3 regions of the Bacillus paranthracis genome follow, and region 2 is predicted to be linked to each of the others. Evidence: riboswitches for the same ligand, from Rfam matches in the RefSeq annotation. Region 2 holds a riboswitch; each other region holds the start of a gene.
The links. Region 2 has a riboswitch for thiamine pyrophosphate ahead of thiT (energy-coupled thiamine transporter ThiT). Riboswitches for the same ligand answer to the same signal wherever they lie in the genome.
Positions count from the first base shown of each region.

Region 1: linked by a shared signal. The riboswitch ahead of thiC (phosphomethylpyrimidine synthase ThiC) and the one ahead of thiT (energy-coupled thiamine transporter ThiT) in region 2 are both predicted to bind thiamine pyrophosphate.
Region 3: linked by a shared signal. The riboswitch ahead of tenA (thiaminase II) and the one ahead of thiT (energy-coupled thiamine transporter ThiT) in region 2 are both predicted to bind thiamine pyrophosphate.

Region 1 covers NZ_CP101135.1:4,947,841-4,955,860, forward strand. The annotation lists gene cydA (cytochrome ubiquinol oxidase subunit I) at 1-115, shown strand, start outside; gene NLJ82_RS25725 (cytochrome d ubiquinol oxidase subunit II) at 108-1,133, shown strand; gene NLJ82_RS25730 (arsenic transporter) at 1,463-2,821, shown strand; gene thiC (phosphomethylpyrimidine synthase ThiC) at 3,076-4,836, opposite strand; TPP riboswitch at 4,950-5,065, opposite strand; gene lldP (L-lactate permease) at 5,137-6,795, opposite strand; gene NLJ82_RS25745 (magnetosome magnetite crystal formation protein family) at 7,093-7,410, shown strand; gene NLJ82_RS25750 (metal-binding protein) at 7,479-7,970, opposite strand.
Region 2 covers NZ_CP101135.1:4,550,509-4,558,528, forward strand. The annotation lists gene NLJ82_RS23590 (PspA/IM30 family protein) at 1-75, opposite strand, end outside; gene NLJ82_RS23595 (lipoprotein BA_5634 family protein) at 480-1,058, shown strand; partial or broken gene NLJ82_RS23600 (IS3 family transposase) at 1,173-1,292, shown strand; gene NLJ82_RS23605 (FeoB-associated Cys-rich membrane protein) at 1,349-1,516, opposite strand; gene feoB (ferrous iron transport protein B) at 1,533-3,521, opposite strand; gene NLJ82_RS23615 (FeoA family protein) at 3,518-3,745, opposite strand; TPP riboswitch at 3,940-4,041, shown strand; gene thiT (energy-coupled thiamine transporter ThiT) at 4,129-4,797, shown strand; gene NLJ82_RS23625 (sensor histidine kinase) at 5,005-6,858, opposite strand; gene NLJ82_RS23630 (response regulator transcription factor) at 6,855-7,544, opposite strand; gene srtD (class D sortase, LPxTATN-specific) at 7,582-8,020, opposite strand, start outside.
Region 3 covers NZ_CP101135.1:2,421,544-2,429,563, forward strand. The annotation lists gene NLJ82_RS12360 (esterase/lipase family protein) at 210-1,451, shown strand; gene NLJ82_RS12365 (homoserine dehydrogenase) at 1,539-2,582, shown strand; gene pdxR (MocR-like pyridoxine biosynthesis transcription factor PdxR) at 2,704-4,137, shown strand; gene ddlB (D-alanine--D-alanine ligase) at 4,305-5,219, shown strand; TPP riboswitch at 5,294-5,399, shown strand; gene tenA (thiaminase II) at 5,523-6,212, shown strand; partial or broken gene NLJ82_RS12385 (helix-turn-helix domain-containing protein) at 6,426-6,596, shown strand; partial or broken gene NLJ82_RS12390 (TenA family transcriptional regulator) at 6,577-6,696, shown strand; gene NLJ82_RS12395 (RNaseH domain-containing protein) at 7,090-8,020, shown strand, end outside.

The sequences.
Region 1 (8,020 bases), 400 kb from region 2:
CATCATTTTATATATTGGACTCGGTATTTTAACAGTCTTTGTGCTACGGACATTCTTTAAGAAACATCCGCTTACAAATGATTTACATCACGAAGGAGGCGATTCTCGTGCATGAGGAAAGTATTGCAATCATCATCTTATGGGCCCTTATTTTCGTATACAGTATATTAGGATCCATCGATTTTGGAGCAGGTTTTTGGGGCATGGTATACGCAAAACATCCAACGCTCGCTGCCAAGCTTGCCAACCGATACTTATCACCGACTTGGGAAGTAACAAATACGTTTCTCGTCTTTGTCGTTGTCGCATTTCTTGGCTTCTTTCCGAAAGCAGCCTTTACTCTTGCGACAGTAATGTTCGTGCCCGTTATGTTAATTTTAGTACTCGTGGCAATTCGCAGTACATTTATGGTATTTGCTTATTCTCTGCCGAAGTACCAACACCTTCTTCGTATCATTTCAGGTATTACAGGGCTCTTAATTCCAGCTCTATTAATTACCGTTTTACCAGTTACAGAAGGTGCCTATATTACAATGTCTGAAGGAAAAGAAGTACTCCTATATGGAAAACTTCTTTCTAGTCCTGTTATTTATTGTTATATGCTCTTTGGACTAACTTCGGAACTATTTCTTTCCTCTCTCTTTCTTGCTGATTTTGCGAGAGAACAAGGTTCAGAAGATGCATATAGAATTTATAGAAGAAACGCGATTATCCTTGGTCCTGCAACGCTCGTTACGGCGATTATTGCCCTCGTTGTAATGGATCCGGAAACACACTGGCTTATGCAAGGGCTAATAAAGCAATTCACATGGTTTACAGTTTCTATCGTTTTATTCATTATCGGATACTCTTCTCTTTGGTGGACAAACAAGAAGTATGACACACTAGGATACCCTCGCATTGCCGTTTTAGCAGTCGTCGCTCAATATGCATTTGCAAGTTATGCTTACGGCGTTGCGCATTTACCGTATATTATTTATCCTGATGTAACTGTATTTACAAGCTTTACAACGGTCGAAACATTCTATGCATTGCTTATTCTATATGCAATTGGGATTGCAATTTTATTACCAGGATTTATTTTCTTCTGGAATTTATTCTTGAAGGATCGAACTTTTTTGAAGGAAAAATAATATTGTAGGGCCTGTTCCAAAAGGTATTTTGGGATGGGCTCCTTTTGTCATGTTTTGTCGATAAGTCGATATAATTTAAAAATCGCTGATATATCTCCATAATCACCTATATAAATTTTATTTACTATCTTACTGCCCCATTAATTTCTAGACTCCTCTCACAATAGTTATTTCACTAAGAGAGATACTTGTCCCATAACTTGAAAAACACATATTCATTGCACTCCGGTATACGTCTAGTTCTTCTTATTTTTTGCTGAATATACTACCAATACAAACCTTAAGACAAGCTACATTACTTTAAGGAAAAGTAGAAAGGTAGGTAAAATATGAGCATTGAAATATGGATTACTATTATTGTATTCTTCTTAACAATGATTGTTATCTTTTGGCGACCTCGTGGTTTAAATGAGGCGTGGCCGGCAGCAATTGGCGCTGGCATTATCCTGATTACTGGACTTGTATCAAAACCAGACGTCATGGACATTATTAGTAAAATTGGCGGTGCCTCCATAACAATATTAGCGACCATCGTTATGGCGGTTATATTAGAAAGCTTCGGATTCTTCCACTGGTCCGCAGCGAAACTTGCAAACTTAGCAAAAGGCTCCGGGCGCCGCTTATACTGGTATATTCAATTATTATGTTTTCTTATGACTCTTTTATTTAATAACGACGGTAGTATTTTAATTACAACGCCAATCTTAATTCTTCTCCTAAAAAATCTTCAATTAAAACCGCATCAACAAATCCCTTATTTATTAAGCGGTGCTTTAATCGCTACTGCATCTAGTGCACCAATTGGTGTAAGTAATATCGTAAACTTAATCGCATTAAATATCGTGAATATGACTCTTTATATGCATACTGCTATGATGTTTGTACCTGCAACATTAGGACTATTGTTTATGTCATGGCTTATGTATACGGTTTTGAAGAAAAAACTTCCGAAAAAATTGCCTGTTTCTTCATATGATATTGAAGAAATATTCTTCACGAAAAACTTTCATCCGTTAAAAGGAAAAAATTCAGTTGATACGAAACAAAAACGGACAAAGTTCATGCTAAAAGTATTAGGCTTCGTCTTCCTTATGCGCTGTCTTCTATTCGTTGCATCCTTCTTATCCATCCCAATCGAGATTGTTGCCGTACTCGGTTCACTCGTTCTTCTCATTTGGAGATGGTACTACTTACGAACGAACCCTGTCGACATTTTGAAAAAGACACCTTGGCACATTTTGATTTTTGCTTTCTCTATGTATGTCATTATTTACGGGCTCCACAACGCAGGATTAACAGCAGCGCTTGTCCAATGGCTTGAACCAGTTGTAAGTCAACATCTGCTTTATGCTAGCTTTGCAATGGGTGGACTCGTTTCTCTCCTCTCCAATGTCTTCAATAATCACCCTGCACTTATGATTGGTACCATTACGTTAACAGAAATGGGATTAGATCCAGTCACATTAAAAACTATCTATCTCGCAAATATCATTGGTAGTGACATCGGTTCACTATTATTACCAATCGGTACGCTAGCTTCTCTCATTTGGATGTATATCCTGAAACAAAACAAAATTAAAGTAAAATGGAAAGACTATTTAAGTGTATCCCTTATCGTTATTCCACTCACAACAGTCGTTACATTATTCCTCTTATTCTATTGGGTACATCTCTTCTTCGCCTTATAAAGTGAAACTTTAATCAGTGGGGGTTTTGTTCATCCCCCACTGATTATCAGCCCTAACCAATCGGGCTTTTACGGGCAGTTGCCCCCCACCTAACTTCTTTGCTTCCGCTGAATTTTGAGGCGGGGGTCTTACTTCCCACAAATAGCGGGATAAACAACAGAAGCCCGCTTTGCTACCGTCTTAGCAAAGCGGGCTTCTTCTATATTTAAGTTAGGTACTACAGTGTGATCAATCAAGTAAAGAGGTGTAACGTGTTATTGGTATAAATGACTACCAGTGTCTTTAAATTCTTTCGCTTTCTCTTTCATTCCCTTTTCAATTGCTTCTGTCGTTTCTAAATCATTTTCTTTCGCGTATTCACGAATATCATGTGAAATTCTCATACTACAAAACTTCGGTCCACACATGGAACAGAAATGAGCTGTTTTTGCGCCTTCTGCCGGCAATGTTTCATCGTGATATTCCATCGCACGTTCAGGATCTAAAGATAAATTAAATTGATCGCGCCAACGGAATTCAAAGCGAGCTTTTGAAAGTGCATCATCGCGCTGATGAGCCGTTTTGTGCCCTTTCGCCAGATCGGCCGCATGCGCAGCGATTTTGTACGTAATAACACCTTCGCGTACATCATCTTTATTCGGTAAACCTAAATGTTCTTTCGGCGTTACATAACAAAGCATCGCCGTCCCAAACCAGCCAATCATCGCAGCTCCTATTGCGGATGTAATATGGTCATAACCTGGTGCAATATCTGTCGTTAACGGTCCAAGTGTATAGAATGGCGCGCCCTGACAAATATCAAGCTCTTTCTCCATATTTTCTTTAATTAAATGCATCGGTACATGCCCAGGCCCTTCAATCATCACTTGCACATCATGTTTCCAAGCGATCTTCGTTAATTCACCAAGTGTTTCAAGCTCAGAGAACTGTGCTTCGTCATTTGCATCTGCAATTGAACCTGGGCGTAATCCATCTCCAAGAGAGAACGAAACATCATACTGCTTCATAATTTCACAAATCTCTTCAAAATGAGTGTATAGGAAGTTTTCTTTATGATGGAATAAACACCACTGCGCCATAATCGAACCACCGCGCGAAACGATACCTGTCGTACGCTTTGCAGTAATTGGAATGTAACGAAGTAATACACCAGCGTGAATCGTAAAGTAATCTACGCCTTGCTCCGCTTGCTCAATTAACGTATCACGATACACTTCCCACGTTAAATCTTCTGCAATTCCGTTTACTTTTTCAAGAGCTTGATAGATCGGTACAGTTCCAACTGGTACAGGCGCGTTACGAATAATCCACTCACGCGTCGTATGAATGTTTTTACCTGTAGATAAATCCATAATCGTATCTGCACCCCAGCGAGTAGCCCATGTCATCTTCTCTACTTCTTCCGCGATAGAAGAAGATACAGCAGAGTTTCCGATATTTGCATTCACCTTCACGTGGAAATTACGTCCAATAATCATCGGCTCTGCTTCCGGATGGTTAATATTTGCTGGTAAAATAGCGCGACCTTCCGCAATTTCCTTACGAACAAACTCCGGCTCTACTCCTTCACGAATCGCAACATATTCCATCTCAGACGTAATGATGCCATTACGTGCATAATGCATTTGCGTAACATTTGCACCTTGCTTCGCTCTAAGCGGTTTGCGATCCATCTGCGGGAAAACAGGTGTATGTTTCGAAGCCACCTTCACACCGTCATCCTCTGGTTTTACTTCGCGCCCTTCGTATGCCTCTACATCTCCGCGCTCTAGGATCCAAGAGTGGCGCGGCGTTGGAATCCCCTTTTCCAGCTCCACTTTATACGCGGGATCCGTATAAGGACCGCTCGTATCATACACACGAATTGGCGGATTCGGGACGCCATTTGTATCGCTTTGTTCAATCTCACGCATCGGCACCTTCATACCTTCTCGTGGTCCATCCACATACACTTTCTTACTTCCTGGTAAACTCGATTTCAATTCAATTTGCTCAGCTGAAACAGACTGTTTCATAACCTTTGTTGCCCCCCTGTACGTGACAAGGACGAGATATGGCCAGCGTATGCCAAAATAAAAAGAGCCAGGTCCATAAAAAAATAAGGACCTGGCTCATAAAAGACATCATTATGTAAAGCCGTTAACTTCCCTACGCTGGTACGAGCCAGATCAGGTCCAAAGGGTTAAGAAGTTCACGCGCTTCTCTCTCAGCCTACGCATACGTTAGGCACCCCTAGTTTATCACTGATTTAATTTTCAATACTTTCTCATCATACACGATAATCTGAAAAATGCAAAGTTTATTTCTTTTGTTGTTTATGGAATCATCCACGTTAAATAATATGCCTGTACATACGTCATAATACCAACAATAATTACGAAGAATAAACTATGCTTCACTGTAAAGCGGAATAAATCTGATTCTTTCCCCGCAAGTCCAACTGCTGCACAAGCAATTGCAATCGATTGTGGAGAAATCATTTTTCCAGTTACACCGCCCGTTGTATTTGCTGCAACGAGGAGTACTTCAGATACACCGACTTGCTGCGCTGTAATTGCTTGTAAATTTGAGAATAATGCATTCGCTGACGTATCAGACCCTGTTAAGAATACACCAATCCATCCTAAGAATGGTGAGAAGAACGGGAATAGTCCGCCAGTTCCTGCTAGTGCTAACGCTAGTGTAGAAGATAGACCAGAATAGTTTGCGATAAATGCAAATCCTAATACGAATCCAATAGATAGAATTGGCATTTTAAGTTCACTTAAAGTTTCTTTAAATGTTACCACTGCATCTTTTACACTCATTTTCAAAATAAACATGGAAATGAGACAAGCAATTAAAATTGCTGTTCCCGTTGCTGATAATACATCAAACTTCAAAATTGCCTCGTAAGGCGTCGCTTTATTTACAATAGGCTCTGCTTTCATTACTAAATTGTGCAAGCCTGGAATTTCAAACTTAAATACAAGGCTTTCTAACGCGCCTCCTGGAACAAATAATGCTTTAAAGAAACTTTGGCTCCAAACCACTACCATAACCGTTAATACGATAAATGGAGACCATGCCTTTACTACTTTTCCTAACGTTAATTTCGGCATCGATGCCGCTGTTGTTGCAGCTGCTTCTCTATTTGCTTGCCCAGATTGATAAATTTCTTTCGGTTGCCATACTTTTAAGAACAGCGCTAAACTAACTAAACTTACAAGTGCCGACGTAATATCCGGAAGTTCTGGTCCTAAAAATGTCGCTGTTATGAACTGCGTAATGGCAAACGAACTACCCGCTACAAGTAAAGCAGGCCACGTTTGTCTTACCCCTTTCAACCCGTCCATTAAAAATACGATAAAGAATGGAACAAATAATGATAAGAATGGTAATTGATGTCCAGCCATTTGTCCAATTTTATGTGGATCAATACCTGTTACTTGTCCAGCAACTGTAATCGGAATTCCCATCGCTCCGAACGCTACTGGTGCAGTATTTGCGATTAAACAAAGACCAGCTGCATATAAAGGATTTAACCCAAGACCTGCAAGGAGCGCCGCCGTGATCGCTACCGGTGCCCCAAATCCTGCTGCTCCTTCTAAAAATGCTCCGAATGAAAATCCGATTAAAATAACGAGTAAACGGTGATCATTTGTAATAGATAATACAGATGCACGAATCACATCGAATTGACCTGTTTTCACAGAAATTTTATATAAAAATACCGACATAACGATGATCCAAGCGATTGGCCATAATCCGTATAAGAAACCGTATCCTGTTGCTGCCATCGCCATCGTGAACGGCATCTTATAAGCGAACAGCGCTACTAAAATTGTAAGTACAACCGTAATAAACCCTGCCACATACCCCTTCATACGGAAAACTGCTAAAGCTAAGAAAAAAAAGATAATCGGAATAAGTGCGACCGCCGCCGAAATCCAAATGTTTCCGAACGGATCATAAACTTGTGTCCATGTATTCATTGTTCTCTCCCCCTAAAGAATCCCCTTTTAAGTAGAATAACCTCATCAATAGACTATCAGGTCATCATACCTTTAAACCTAAAAATAAAAAAACGTTTAAGAAAACGTTTTCAACAACTTTCTTTTATACTGTACCATAACAATTTCCATTTAAAAAGATTTTTTTGAAAATTTTATTATTTAACGAAAAAATCTTACAAAATCGTCATGTTCTTGTCATGTTCATCGATAGAAGGCTCGCTACCTTTCCTGCATAATAAAGGTATAACAACGGATATTATTTATGAGGTGATATATATGAACGGAAACAAAATATTAGCAGCTTTATCATACTTTAGTGTATTATTTGCCCCTATCTTATTCCCGATTATTGTGTGGATTGTGGGAGATGTGGAAACGAAACCACATGCAAAACGTGCTCTATGGACACACATTATCCCAAGTATCGCTACATTCATTGGCATGATTATTTTAGGAGTTATGGGTCTTGGATCTGATCAACCGGATGTAACACTGGGCATCGGTACAATGATTGTCTTATGTATTTGCGGAATCATTAGCTTATACTACTTCATTTGGAACATCGTGAAAGGTATTAAAGTACTGAAAGCTTAATTTCCTTTTTAAACAAACGTTTGATTAAAAAGAAAAACCGTCCCAAAATACCTTTTTGGGACGGTTTTTTATCTTCTGCGTTTCTTCTTTTTTCTCATCATTTTCTTACGGCGCGTATTCACTTTATCCGCTATAATGTGAAGCGTGCTTGCCACAACAATTCCCATTACGAACGTTACAATTTCAACCTCATGTTCCTTCGCCATTTCTATTAAATTTCCGTCAAGCGCGATTACATTTAATAGGAACAAAAACGGAGAAAACACAATTAACATGTATGCAATACGAATCGCATCACCAAGTATAATTGTGTGTGTAAAGAAGGAGCGATGCGGCATCACCTTCTTATACGGATACCAAAATATACGCAGGAATCCCCATTTATTATACGCATTACTATACGTATCTAAATCCGGTGTTAAAAATGTAGTACCTACTAAAAAGCCAATTGCAAAAGTTAATAAAAAATCAAAATTTGTTAGTCCATACGAAAAGAGCAGAAACAAAACAACCGGAAGGGATATTAAGTTTATTTTCGTATGCGTTCTTCCTGATGGCATAATGCACTTCCTCGCTTACGTTCGCCCTGTCACCATGTGACAGTTCTCAC
Region 2 (8,020 bases):
TGGATCTTCCGCTTTTTCAATTAATGAATATACGTTCGACATTGTTAAATCTCTTAATCGTTTAAATACAGACATCTAAATTCCTCCTATGATATACCTCATATTTCAAATTCACTACTTGGAAAACTGAAAAATCTCCCTTTACAGTAAAGAATATTCATTTTTACAGCCCATGTGTTTATTATAACAAAACTAATATGTCCTTACATGTTATTTCCAAAATACATCCATTATAATATGACATTCTATATATAATATTGTATTTCTAATATATTCTCATTATCCCTCTTTAAAATTAACTTACTTTTGTGCAATTTCACTAAATTACATAAGTGTAATGTTACTGTAAGCTAACTCGATAGTTGCGTCTCCCTATTTCTTATACACTAATACCAGAAGCAACAAAACAAGCTTCTCATCATTTCAAAACTAATACAAAAATTGTATTTACTATAAAACAGATAAAAGGAGAAATCATCATGAAAAAATTAGTAGGAATCGGATTAGCAGCAGCAATTTCACTTGGAGCATTATCAGGTTGTTCTTTATTAGGAGAGAAAGCAAACGGTTTTGTACTGTACGGAACAGAAGATCAAGTAACACAAATTGCAGATAAAAACAAAAAAGAAGTGAAAGAAAAAGACTTCTATAAAATGAAAATGACAACATTAGAAGGTAAAAAAGTTCTTGTCATGGATAAGAAAACTGGTGAAGAACTTGTAAAAAAAGAATTGCTTAACAAAGTGGATGAAAAAGACGATACGAAACCACTTGATAAATTACCAGCTGTAACAGCAGAGCAAGGTGTATTATTTGCTAAAGAAAAAGTAGAAAATGCTACACTTGATGGAGCAAAATTAAAATATGAAGGCAACACAATTATCGGCAGTGGCCGTGCATATGCCGACATGTTCGCAATTGTTGATGATGCAACTTACGGAAATGTAAAAGGTGAAGAAAAATCTGTAGGTGTATTAAAATTCGATAAAGATCCAAGTAAAGAGTTCCCTGGAAAGAATGGTGTAGAATCATCACAACTTGTAAAAATTAAAAAGTAAAACAAAAAAGCTTCACGAAATGAAGTGCCCCCCAATTGTTAGACACATAATTAACAATTGGAGGTGCATTTTTTATGGCTAAATTTTCTTCAAAGGATAAAATACAAGCAGTAAATGGAACAATTTAAGCAAGAACTAGAAACTTATATTTATTACTACAATCATAAAAGAATTAAAGCAAAACTAAAAGGATTGCCCCCTGTGCAATACAGAGTTCAATCCTTAGTAGCTAGCTGCTTAATATATTTGTCTAACTTTTTGGGTTCAATTCAAATTCGAAAAGCTTTTTTCTATTTATGAGCAATTTGCTCCATATCCGGACTACAAGTATTCGACTGACACGACTTATTTAAAGAACATGCCGCGCATTTTCCTTTTTTACTTCTCTTTACAAAATTAACTAACGTGTATGCTGCATAACCAAAAATGATAGCTCCAATTATAATATTGACCATCATCACAATACATCTCCTTCTAGAATCCGAGTAGGGATCCAACTTGGTATATAATGAGCGTTAATACATAAGCAACTACGAGTGGATACACGACTGAGAAAATCGTCCATTTCGCTGATCCTGTTTCACGTTTAATAACAGCTACCGTCGCTAAACACGGAACATATAATAAAATAAAGAACATAAATGCATAAGCTGATAATGCTGTATAATGTGCTCCCATTACATTTCCAAGCACATCTTCTTTCACCGCATAAATAATGGCCATTGTAGAAACGACAACTTCCTTCGCTAAAAATCCTGTTAAAAGGGATGCCGCAGCTTGCCACGTTCCAAAACCAAGTGGTGCAAATAGTGGTGCGATAAATCCACCAATCATTGCTAAGTAACTGTCTCCCATATCAACACCAAATCCTGATGGACCTGCATAGTTTAATAACCAAATGACAACAGAACCACCAAAGATAAATGTACCTGCTTTACGAACAAATCCTTTTCCTTTCTCCCACGTACTTAACCATAACGTTTTCGCTTGTGGCACGCGGTAAGGAGGTAGCTCAATAACGAAAATAGATTTTTCCGCTTTTAAAATGGTAAGAGACATAATTTTTGTAACTAATAACGCAAGGACAATCCCTGCAACATATAGGGAGAACACAACAGTTGCCTGACTATGAGGGAAGAATACTCCCGCAAATAACGCATATACAGGTAAACGTGCCGAACAAGACATAAATGGTGTTACAAGAACTGTAAGTAAACGTTCTTTTTCTTGTTCAATCGTTCTCGCTGCCATAATACCTGGAACATTACATCCAAAACCGATAATCATCGGAATAAACGCTTTTCCGTTTAAACCGAAGAACTCCATAACTCTATCCATAACAACTGCAATTCGCGCCATATATCCTGAGTCTTCTAATAATGAAATGAAAAAGAATAGTGCAAAGATTTGTGGAACGAATACTAATACAGCACCAACACCAGCAATAATACCTTCTGTAATGAGTGCTTGAATAAAATCAGAAGCCCCAACACTTGTAAGTCCAGCTGTCACCCAATCCGTAAGCTGTCCAGCAAAAAACTCATCTAACATATCAGATAACGGTGTCCCAATCCACGTAAACGTAACCTGAAAAATAAAAAACATAACTGCTAAAAAGATTGGAAGTCCTAAAATTTTATGTGTAATTAATCTATCAATTTTTTCCGAAAAAGGAATTTTTCCTTCTTTCTCATGCTTCATAACATTTGTTTTTAACTTTTCAATATACGCTTCACGAGTCTTGTAAATGTGCTCTTCCAACGTACAATCAAGTTTTTCTTCTAAGCGAGATCGAATGGCTATGAGTTCCTTATAGATTGGTAATGCTTTCATTTCTTTTTCTACTACTTCGTTATTACTTAAAAATTGAAGAGCTAACCATCTCGGATGCTCATAATTCGCTGTCTCTAAAAGAGAAATTACTTCTCCAATTCCTTCATCCATTCGTACACCATATGAAATAAGAAATGGCTTTTTCTCGTTTTTGTCATTTTCTTTAAGAGTCGCAAGTAATTCTTCACAGCCTTTTCCACTTCTTGCAACGACAGGAACGACTGTTACACCTAATAGTTCTGATAATCGTTTTACATCAATGACAATTCCTCTTTGCTTCGCCACATCAATCATATTTAAACCAATTGAGACCGGCTTACCAAATTCAAGTAATTGCAACGTTAAATGCATATTTCGTTCGAACTGCGAAGAATCCACAATATTTAACATATGCTGAAATTCTTCTGTTAATAGAAAGTTTGTTACAACACCTTCATCACGTGAAACTGGATTTAAATCATAGACGCCTGGTAAATCAATTAATGTTCCTTGCTTATCTTTTAATTTACCAACCTTCTTTTCTACTGTTACACCACTCCAGTTTCCTACATACTCATAAGAACCAGTAAGTGCATTAAATAATGATGTTTTCCCCGTATTCGGATTCCCTAGCAAAGCTACCTTATTCACGCTAATTCCACCTTTATCATTTTCGCGTCACAATGACGAATACTAATTAACTGTCCACGACACTCCAATGTACAAGGACCTTTAAACATCGCCTTCTGTTTCAGGCGAAGTTCGCTTCCTTCAGCAAGACCGAAAGCAGCTAGTCTACGCTTTAATAGCTGATCTAAAGACTGAATACTTTTTACTAACACTTTCTCTCCAATTTTAATATCTACTAAGCTCATAACCTTCCCCCTCAGAAGAGAATGATAATTATTTTCAAAAAAATTATAGCATACTCTATTTCTCTTGTACTATACCCTTTTGCTTCATATTTATTAACATTTCACTACAATTCTATTTCAATTATTGTCATACTGTATTCGTTTGCCATTCTCATCCATTTCGCTTACAATAAACAGTAGCAAATAAAGAATCTCGTTATCACAGGGGGAGCCATGCCGCTGAGAGGGAACACTTCGTTCCGACCCTTCGAACCTGTTAGTTAATGCTAACGCAGGGATTGTGCAAACGTCCGAAATACATACCTCTTTTTTTATTTACGTATTTCGTATCCTCCTATGATATCTATTCTTTTTTGTACAACTTGGATTTAGGGGGAGACAACATGCGTAACACCAATTTACAAGCGATGATCGAATCTGCTATTCTTGCAGCCTTCGCCATGGTCATCGACATTTTACCATTATCAATCAAACTTCCAACAGGCGGTTCCATTTCATTTGCTATGATTCCTATTTTTATTATTGCATACCGCTGGGGCTTTAAATCGGCTTTCTTAGGTGGTTTAGTTTGGGGACTATTACAAATTGTTGTGGGAGATGCTTACATTTTAACACCTGTTCAAGCATTCATTGAGTACTTCATTGCCTTTGCTTTTATCGGATTTGCTGGCTTATTCTATCGTCCAATTCAAAAAGCACTTTTAACGTCCAATGAAAATAACTTAGAACAATCAAGTTTAGGTAGCCGTAAAGACAAACCTTCATCAAAACAAAACGAAGGAAAGAAAGTCCTTGCTTATATTATCCTTGCTACATTTATTGGTAGCTTTGCCCGCTACTTCTGTCACTTTATTGCCGGTATCATTTTCTGGGGACAATATGCGCCGAAAGGTCAATCAGCTGTGCTTTATTCATTAATCGTAAATGGTAGTACAATGATTGGGTCTTATATTTTATGTACCGTTTTACTTATATTTTTATTCCTCACTTCACCACGCTTATTCAAGAGCATCAATGCTTATCAAATAAATGCAAACAAAAAGGGCGCTTAATAAGCGCTCTTTTTTCATATCGTAATATCAATTAAAAATACAATAAATGCACAAAAGAAAATAAATACCATTATACTTAGCCAATTGCTATGCACGGTTCATCTACTCCTTACATAACCTCATTTTCTAAACAAATTATACTGATTAAAGATAAAGATTAGGTAAAGATAATATGAAAATAAATTAAAAAAGCATAGATCATATTGTCTACGCTTTTTTCAATAAGTAGAAATAAAATAATACACCATCTTCTGTATTCTTTACTCCATATTCAACTTCATGCAGTTCTAAAATATTCTTTGAAATGGCAAGCCCGAGCCCTGTTCCACCTTGCGAACGCTGACGAGCTGCATCCACGCGATAAAAACGATCCCAAATTTTATCTAATTGTTCTTCTTCAATATGAGTACCTTTATTTTCAATACACACTTTTATACGATTTTTTTCATCTATTGTAGAAATAATAATATCTTCTTTATTTGGTGTATAACGTATGGCATTCGTAATGAAATTCACGATCACTTGTTCAATCCGGCCTTGATTTGCGACTACTTCAAATGGACCTATATTTTTATGAACACGAAGCTCTTTTTTCTCTATTTCTACAGAAAGTTGTTCACATATATCTTCCATTACTGTATCGATATAAAATGAATCCATTTTCATTTTATATGTGCCTGACTCAAATTTAGCTAACTCCAGCATATCCAAAATTAATGTATCCATTTTGTCTACTTCTCGTTCCATCGCTTGAAAATAATACTCCTTTTTATGCTCAGCTACTCCATCTTTTAAAATAGAAATACAGCTTTTCATAATACTCAGCGGTGTTTTTAGTTCATGCGAAACACCAGAAATGAATTCTTTCCGCGTATTTTCTAATTTTCTTTCCTTTTCAATATCTTGTTCTAGCTGTCCAATATGTGAATGGAGCTTATTGGATAATACATTAATATTTTTCGATAAATCCCCAATTTCATCTTTTGAAGTAATCGGTATTTGTTCTGTGAAATCTAAATGCGCTATTTTCTTCGTTGTATCATTTATTTTTAATAACGGCTTTGCGATTTGTTTAGAGTAATAGAACGAAGCTAGAAAAATGAGAACGACTACAAATGCAATGATGTAAATGTAGTAATCTTGCACCATTTGTACAGCTTCATCTACAGGCTGTAAAGAAGCCATCGCATATATATATGTTACGGATCCGTCTTTTTCTTTTATTGGTTTCACTAATAATTTATATTTAATATCATTTTTTTCATAGTCCATTGTTTGTATTGCATATTGTATGTGCTTGCTCTCTTTTAATAATAAATCCTTTTGAAATTCTTTTATGTTATCTAAGAATATACTATTTTTATAAATTGGATTTACAAGACCTTTTACATCGGGAAATTGGACTTTCGTAACACGCCCTCTTATGTAAACATCTGGTTCTTGGGCAGCTGGCTCCTGAACGACCGGCTGCTTTTCCTTACCAACTTGTTCTTCAGCTACTTTCTTTTTCTCCTGATCTAATTTACTCATTTTTTCCTTAAACGCTTTTTCTAACGGTTTATTAGATCCGCTTAAATTTTGCTTACCTAACGTGAAAGAGAATGGAATATAACTATCATCTTTTTTCACGCCAGAAAAATAAATTTCTTGTCCTAAAAATGGATCTGATGATTTATTATCAATCTCTTCTATATTGACGAGATTGTATAAGGGAATTTTAAATATTTGTTGTCCAAAGCTTTTTTGTTGCCTACGATCTATCGTTACCTCAAAATAAAAATCATCCGCATGTTTTAAATTTCCATTTTGATCTAATGTCGTAATCCACGTATTATTTTCTCTTAAAAAGTCTTGCTCTAGCTTCTGAATTCCTTCTGCACTTCCTACATAGTTCAAATAATTCTTTTCGAAGGAATTTAAATTCACTTTAATATCTTCCACTTTTCGATTCGCATAATATTGTTTAAAAAATATCGTTTGTCCAATAAATATCGTCGCTAAAATTAACATACATAATGCTGTTGTAAGGGTAAATAATTTTAGTACAATCCCTTTTCTCATACATTCCCCTCAAATTTATAACCTGTTCGTACTACAGTTGTAATGTACTTTGCTTTCTCTCCTAATTTATTTCTTAAATTACGAATATGACTATTAACCGTTCGATCGTCACCAGCAAATTCATATCCCCAAATTCTCGAAATGAGTTGCTCTCTTGTTAAAACAATCCCCTGATTTTTCATCAAGTACGCTAATATTTCAAATTCTGTATGAGTTAAATTAATGTCTGTTTTATCTACCGTAACAGTACGCGATGGAAAATGGACATGAATACCATGAATTGATAATGTATCATCTTCATTCTCTAAAAGTTGTTTTGTTATTTTTCTACTTTCTAACAATCGTTTCGCTCTTGCTAATAAAATTGGTGGACTATACGGCTTCGTCACATAGTCATCCGCCCCAAGTTCAAAGCCAAGTAACGTATCATCTTCATCAACACGTGCCGTTAGCATAATGATAGGAACCTCAGATGTTTTACGGATTCTTCGGCAAACGGACCACCCATCAAGTTCTGGCAACATAATATCTAAAATAACTAAATCAACCACTTCTTCTTCAAATACAACTAAAGCTTCTTTCCCATCCCTTGCTTCAAACACTACATATTGCTCACTTAAAAAATAATCTTTTAATATTTCACGCAAAATATCTTCATCTTCTACAATTAAAATGTTTTTTGCCATAACTTATATCCCCCTCTCGCTTTCAGAAACTACAATTTCATTTTGAATAACTAGCAGTTAACTTCGCCTCGATAATATATCTATCTGGCGCATCCCCTATATAATTAAATGGATAGCAAGTCGTGAGTGTTAGTATCGGTTCTTCTTTTTTTATAATAACAGTACGATCATCCGCATGGGTAATCCATGTTTTTTGAATTTCATATGTGTAAGTTTTATTATCATACTCTAAAATAAGAGTGTCTCTTTCTTTTAACTCTCCTAAATCTGTAAAGACAGTATCTCGATGTCCACTTAGTACAGTATGTCCCCCTCCAGATGGTGTTGTCGTTACATCACTAACGAACATTCCAACCCCTTTTTTCAGCGTTGCATCATCTGCTCCCCAATATATAGAAAACTTCTTTTTTATTTTCGGTATATGTAACATCGCTACCTTTTCTCCTTCTTTATGCTCTGTTTGAGAAGAAGGCACT
Region 3 (8,020 bases), 2.1 Mb from region 2:
TTTTAAATCTTTTTAACATGAGGAAACTATATCTAATTATAAATTCGAATAAACAGATTTACAAGTTGTATTGTAAAAAGTAAATATTTATCAACATTTGTATATGTTTTCTATATATACAACGTATATAAAATACTTTACATTATGTTTAAGTTATTAAAGCATGCTGTAAAGTGAAAAATGTAAACGTTTTATCAGGGGGAGGAAATATGGGGAAGTTATTTTTAAAAATATGTTTTTTTGCATTAGTGGCTGTTTGTTCATTGGTAGCGAAAATAACATATGCTGAAGAGAGTCAACAAAATAATTATCCGATCATTTTAGTAAATGGGTTTGCCGGATGGGGTAGAGAGGAAATGCTAGGGGTTAAATATTGGGGGGGTGTTCATGATATACAAGAAGATTTGAAACGTAATGGTTATACAGTTCATACTGCAGCTGTTGGACCAGTTTCTAGTAACTGGGACCGTGCATGTGAATTATATGCCCAAATTAACGGTGGAACAGTAGACTACGGTGCCGCACATGCTGAGAAACATGGACATAATCGTTTTGGAAGAACTTATAGTGGTTTCATGCCGAGTTGGAGTGAAACAAATAAAGTACATTTAGTCGGACATAGCATGGGTGGACAAACGATTAGAACATTAGTACAGCTATTAAAAGAAGGCAGTTTTGAAGAAAAAAATTATGTGAAAAATCACCCAAACACCAAAATATCACCATTATTTGAGGGCGAGAAATCATATGTTCATAGTGTTACAACATTAGCAACTCCTCACAACGGTACAACACTTGCGGATGGTAGTCTTCTACTACCGTTCGTTAAAGATTTACTCATTACAGCTGCAAGTTTTGGAGGAAACGATAATTTATCACTATATGATTTTAAATTGGATCAATGGGACATAAAGAAAAATGTTGGAGAGTCCTTTTTCCAATACAGTAATCGTATTCTAAATAGTTCACTTTGGAAAAATACAAAAGATATAAGTCAATGGGATTTAAGTACAGATGGTGCAAAGGAGTTAAATAATTGGGTAAAGACGCAACCAAATGTGTATTACTTATCCTATAGTGGACATGCATCACAAGCGGCACCTATAACAGGTTTACATTTGCCTCATATAACGATGAATAAAGTGTTAATGGGGAATGCATTTTTCTTAGGTTCCTATGCAAGGTATGAAGAAAATCGTCCATTAATTGATACTACTTGGTGGCAAAATGATGGTGTAGTAAATACTAGTTCTATGATTGCACCTTCTTCTAATGCTACCGTAAATAATAATGAGTCATTACAGATTGGGAAATGGAATCATATCGAAACGAAAGCAAATTGGGACCATCTCGACATGGTAGGATTAAGTATTTCAGACACGTTAGGTTTTTCTAACATTCAAGAGTTTTATAGAACAATTGCTGAAAAGCTATCACGTTTACCGAAATAGGTAATAATAAAGCGCTCTCGATGGAATTCGAGGGCGCTTTATATTATATTGAAAGAGGGATTTGGTAGAAAAATATGGGGGGATATTATGAAAATTAAAGTTGTACTATCAGGATATGGAACAGTAGGAAGAGAGTTTATAAAATTACTACATGAAAAATGTTCATATATATATGAAACATATGGTATAGAGTTAGTTGTAAGTGGCGTATTAGGTAGAAATGTTGCAATACATAATGAGGATGGTTTATCTATTCAGGACTTATTAACGTATGGTAGCAGTAGCGCAGCAATTGAGAAGTATATAGAATATCATCCGGAGGAACGTGCAACAGATAACATAAGTGGTACAGTGCTTGTAGAATCAACAGTTACAAACCTTAAAGATGGAAATCCAGGGAAACAATATATAAAACAAGCGATTGAGAAACAAATGGATATAGTAGCAATTTCAAAAGGTGCGCTTGTTACAAACTGGAGAGAAATAAATGAAGCAGCAAAAATTGCGAATGTACGAATTCGATATAGTGGTGCAACTGCGGCCGCATTACCGACACTTGATATTGGTCAATTTAGTTTAGCTGGTTGCCATGTTGAAAAAATAGAAGGAATATTAAACGGGACAACAAATTATATTCTTACGAAAATGAATGAGGAAAATATTACGTTTGAAGAAGCACTGAAAGAAGCGCAACGTAAAGGAATTGCTGAAACGAACCCAATATTAGATGTAAGTGGTTCTGATAGTGCGTGTAAATTGTTACTTTTGACAAACAGTTTAATGGGAACAGAGCATATGCTTACAGATATACATATAAAAGGAATTGAACATGTTACAAAACAACAAATTCGAAATGCTAAGGAACAAAATAAATTTATTAAATTAATTGCATCAGCATATAAAGATGAGGATGGCAATGTGAATTTAAATGTTGAACCGTGCGAAATAGATAAAGATCATCCGCTAGCAAATGTAAATGGGACAGAAAAAGGGATTACGTTCTTTACAGATACGATGGGCCAAGTTACTACAATTGGTGGTGCATCAAATCCACGCGGAGCCGCAGCAGCAGCTTTAAAAGATATAATTAATTTATATCGTAAAGATTTGTCACGTATTAACGGGGGGTAAAGTTACTAATTGATTAAAGTTGTATTTTATAAAACCGTACCGCCCTTTATAAAAAATACATATGTAGTGGACCTTTTGAGAATGAAATAATTATGCAAAAATGATTGCAGGGGGTAAGGAATTGTTTAAAGATTTTAAAGTTGTGAAAGATCGTCCCGTTTATATTCAATTAAAAGATTATTTAAAGAAGATGATTATGAAAGGGCATTTGCTCGGGGATCAAAAAATTCCTTCAACAAGGGAACTAAGTGAATTACTTAGTGTAAGCAGAAACACTGTACTCGCTGCTTATGCAGATTTAGAGCAAGAAGGGCTCATTTATGCAGTTAAAGGAAAAGGGAATTTTGTTGCGAAGGTTGATATATCGAACACTTCGTCTGTTGAAATAGATTGGAAAAATAAACTTAATACAGTTACTTTATTAGCGGATGAATTAGATTTAATGAAACATGGTGTTCGTTGGGAAAAAGGAATGATTGTTTTTAACAGTATTGCTCCGGACGAAAAGCTATTTGATGTGGAAAATTTCAAAAGAGCTTTTCTTACTCGTATGTCCATTGAAGGTGATGTCGTATTAAATTACGGATACGCAAAAGGCTATAGACCGTTAATGAAATATCTACTTCATTATATGGAAATGAAAGGTGTAGATATTTCGAACAAAGATATTTTAATTACAAATGGATTTACAGAAGGATTAGACATTGTAATATCCTCGTTGTCAAAGAAATCAGGTCGAGTTATTTGTGAGAATCCAACTCACCATGCTGCGCTGAAGCTATTCCGCTTACATGGCCTTGAAGTTCATGGTATTGATATGAATGAAGATGGTATTGATACGAATCAAGTTGAAAAAAGCTTGCGTGAAAAAGAGTTTGATTTTGCGTATTTAATTCCTTCCTATCATAATCCAACTGGCATTGTGACGAGTTCAGAGAAAAGAACGGAACTGATGAGATTATTTTCAAAATATAAGATTCCTATTATAGAAGATGGATTTAATGAAGAATTACGTTATTCAGGTTCACATTTAGCACCATTATTAACTTTTGCTGGTGCTGGTAATAATGTGATTTATATTAGTAGCTTTTCAAAGGTACTTTTCCCTGGCTTGCGTGTAGGTTGGATTATTGCAGATAAAGAACTAATTCATTATTTAGAAAGTGTGAAAAGAGCAAGAACTATTCACACATCTACTTTAGATCAAGCTGTCCTATTTCAATATTTACATGAAGGATATTTTGAAAAATATTTAAAAAAGGCAAGGTCTGTTTATAAGAAAAAATATGAGTTAGCTGTTGGGGCGTGTAACGAGTACATTCCGTTTCAAAGAATGACCGGTGATGGTGGACTTCATTTATTTATAGAGTTAGAAGAAAAAATTCATGCCCGCACACTTTTGCAAAAGTGTTATGAGCAAGGGGTTACTTTTTCTCCTGGAGATGTGTTTTATTCTGATGGAGGAGGAGCGAACACGTTTCGATTAGGATTTTCACGTTTGAAAGAAGAAGAAATAGTTCGGGGAATCAAAATAATCGGTGATACAATAAAGTGAAACTTTAATCAGGGGGGGTTCATTCCCCACTGATTATTAGCCCTCACCAATCGGGCTTTTACGGGCAGTTGATCCCCCACCTAACTGCATTGCTTCCGCTGAATTTTGAGGTGGGGGTCTTACTGCTCGTTAATGCGGGATAAAAAACGAAATTTGGAGTTGAGGAAATGAGAATTGGCGTTATTATGGGAGGAGTATCCTCTGAAAAACAAGTATCCATTATGACTGGAAATGAAATGATTGCAAATTTAGATAAAAATAAATATGAAATTGTCCCAATTACATTAAATGAAAAAATGGATTTAATCGAAAAAGCGAAAGACATTGATTTTGCGCTGCTCGCATTACACGGAAAATACGGAGAAGATGGAACTGTTCAAGGAACGCTTGAAAGTTTAGGTATTCCTTATAGCGGAAGTAATATGTTATCTAGCGGTATATGTATGGACAAAAACATGTCAAAAAAGATTTTACGTTATGAAGGAATAGAAACACCAGATTGGATTGAACTTACAAAAATGGAGGATTTGGATTTTGATGAGTTAGATAAGTTAGGATTTCCATTAGTGGTAAAACCAAACTCTGGTGGTTCAAGTGTTGGGGTAAAGATTGTCTATGATAAAGACGAATTAATTTCAATGCTGGAAACTGTGTTCGAATGGGATTCTGAAGTAGTAATAGAAAAGTATATTAAAGGTGATGAGATTACATGTTCCATTTTTGATGGAAAACAGTTACCTATCATTTCAATTCGACATGCAGCTGAGTTCTTTGATTACAATGCGAAATATGATGATGCAGGTACTATTGAAGAAGTTATCGAACTTCCAGCTGAACTTAAGGAACGTGTAAACAAAGCGTCACTGGCTTGCTATAAAGCATTAAAATGCAGCGTTTATGCAAGGGTGGATATGATGGTGAAGGATGGTATTCCATATGTAATGGAGATTAATACATTACCAGGGATGACGCAAGCGAGTTTACTGCCAAAAAGTGCAGCTGCAGCGGGAATTGAATATAGTAAACTATTAGATATGATTATTGAAACTTCATTAAGAGTAAGAAAAGACGAAGGATTTTAAGTAGTGGTATCATGAATAACTTTTGACAGTTACATGAAGTATGTTATGATGAATACAATACGAAAATTAAATATTTTATCCACTAGGGGGGCCTATTATAGGCTGAGATCAAATGGGAATTTGAGACTCTTAGTACCTGATCTGGTTAATGCCAGCGTAGGGAAGTGGGAAAGACATTGCTGTTTCATGTATAAATACTGTCAATTTCACTTTCTTTACGCTTGTAAAGAAAGTTTTTTTGTTTTACAGATTTAATAATGGTGGGTAAATACTTAAATTTCATACATAATTGGAGGGATTTACATGACTTTTTCACAATCATTACGTAAAGAAGTAGACTCAATTTGGGAAGCTAGTTTTCATCATCCTTTTGTAAAAAAACTTGGTGAAGGAACGTTAGATTTAGCTAGTTTTCGCTATTATGTGCTTCAAGATTCGTATTATTTAAGTCACTTTGCTAGAGTACAAACTTTAGGAGCTGCAAAAGCACTAGAATTAGAAACGACAGCTCGTATGGCACACCATGCTCAAAATACATATGAAGCGGAATTATCTTTACATGAGAATTTTGCGAAGAAATTAGGGATAACACAAGAAGAAAAAGATAATTTTATCCCTGCTCCAACTGCATATGCGTACACTTCACATATGTATCGTGCTGCGTATGAAGGACATTTAGGCGATATTATTGCAGCAATTTTACCTTGCTATTGGTTGTATTATGAAATTGGTGAGCGTTTAAAAGAGTGTAAGCCAGAAGAGCCAATTTATAAGGAATGGATTTCTGCTTATGGATCCGATTGGTTCCGAACACTAGTTGAAGAGCAAATTACACGATTAGATGCAATAGCTGAAAAAGTAACAGAGGCAGACCGAAATCGAATGAAACAACATTTTATTATTAGCAGTCAATATGAATATTCATTTTGGGAAATGGCTTATACATTAGAAAAGTGGCCGGTAAGTACAAAAGAGAAAAACGTAATAGGATAAAGAGAAGAGGTATTGCTATTTACAGGTATGAATCATACTTATGTATATGATTTAACAAAAGAAGTATCGCAAAAAGGCGCATCAATCTAAATGCGTCTTTTTTTAATTTGACGAATTGTATTATTAAGTGCGACACCTAAAAAAACAAAAAAACTCACCTTGCTTCGTGTAAAGTAGAAGTTACCACCCCACTTACTTACACGGAGGACGAGTATGAGCTATTCCCATTTTACCACGTTTAAATGTGGACAACTAGAAGCACTTCATAAATTAGGTCATTCAACGAGAGAAATTGGTGCCATTCTGAAGCGACATCACTCCTCTATTGCACGAGAATTAAAAAGAAACGTACAGAAAGATGGTACGTACCGCAGTGAAACAGCATTTTATTATTAGCAGTCAATATGAATATTCATTTTGGGAAATGACTTATACATTAGAGCAGTGGTCAGTGAATAAAGAAGCGAAAAAGGTAATAGGATAGTGAAAAGAGGCTGTCCTAAAAGGTGCTTTTTAGCCAAAACCGAATAGAAAGTGAAAGGAAGAAACGTTGATTTAATAACGTTTCTTCCTTTTCAATTTCATGTGATTTTACTTCGAAAGAGACTTATGAGACAACCTCTTTTATAATCTTTTGTAAAATTATTGTAAATCCCAAATACAATACGTGACTAATATTGTATAATCTTAATATATTATATTTGTTGTATAAAAGGAGGGATATGTATGAAAATTTCTTTTAACTTTTATCAGAGTCATGTCATTAATATATAAGTCGGATAAGCGGTATTTGCTATTCTTTTAAATAATTAAATTATGTGATAATACTTTAGTTTTTTTGTGATCAAGAAAAATGAAGAAAGGAAGTAATCATTTTATGGAAAAATTAAAGTTGTTAACATTTGAAAATATAGTAGAACCTCTTTTAAACGAAAGTGTATCATTTATATATTTTCCTATTGATTGGCTCGATATTGTAGAGATACATTATAAGACATTTTTATTAACGAGTAAGTTGAAACGATTGAATGAAAGATTATATGATATGTTTTCTGATATATTATTTATTCAACATAATCCATATGTATTGAATGAAAATACACCGTGGATTGTGTGTAAAGAGCCTATTAGAAAAGAACAACTCGATTATATTTTCCAAAGTTGGTATGAGATTATTCATGATTGGAAACCTAATAAATTAATAGAATCGCCAAAATATGAATGGCATTACGATTTAATTTCTAATTTAACAGTACTACATGATAAGGAAGTATATTCTAAATGGGTGCCCGCTTTAATTTCACATATTTTTTGTGAACGTCCTGTACAATTAGAAAATATAAATGAAGAATATATATATTTTTCTCCTCTTAGATCACAAAATATTTGTGAGGCGATGTCAGAGCCTATTAAAGATGAAAAAACACAAGACTATTTCGCCTATGTATTTCGGTTCGAATATATAACGCGCGGAGGAGAGAACATTCCATTATTAAATGTTTCAATAGGAATTCGGAGATTTTATCAAGAATATAACCATCCAGACATTCCTTTGCTATTAAGACGAAAACGGGGCATGATATTAATTTCTACTCCAGAATTTGCATTGAATAATAAGAAATTACGATTTGTAAAACTAAAAGTTCAGCAGGCTACAAACGGCATCAAATGGATTAAGATATTTAGAAATTTAAAAGATGATTTTCGTATAGGTGGAGAAGTTGAATTAGATCATATTCTTCAATATCCGAAAGATTATATGCTAGGAGCAAATCTTAGGGTACTTCTTCCATACAATGAGAGAATAT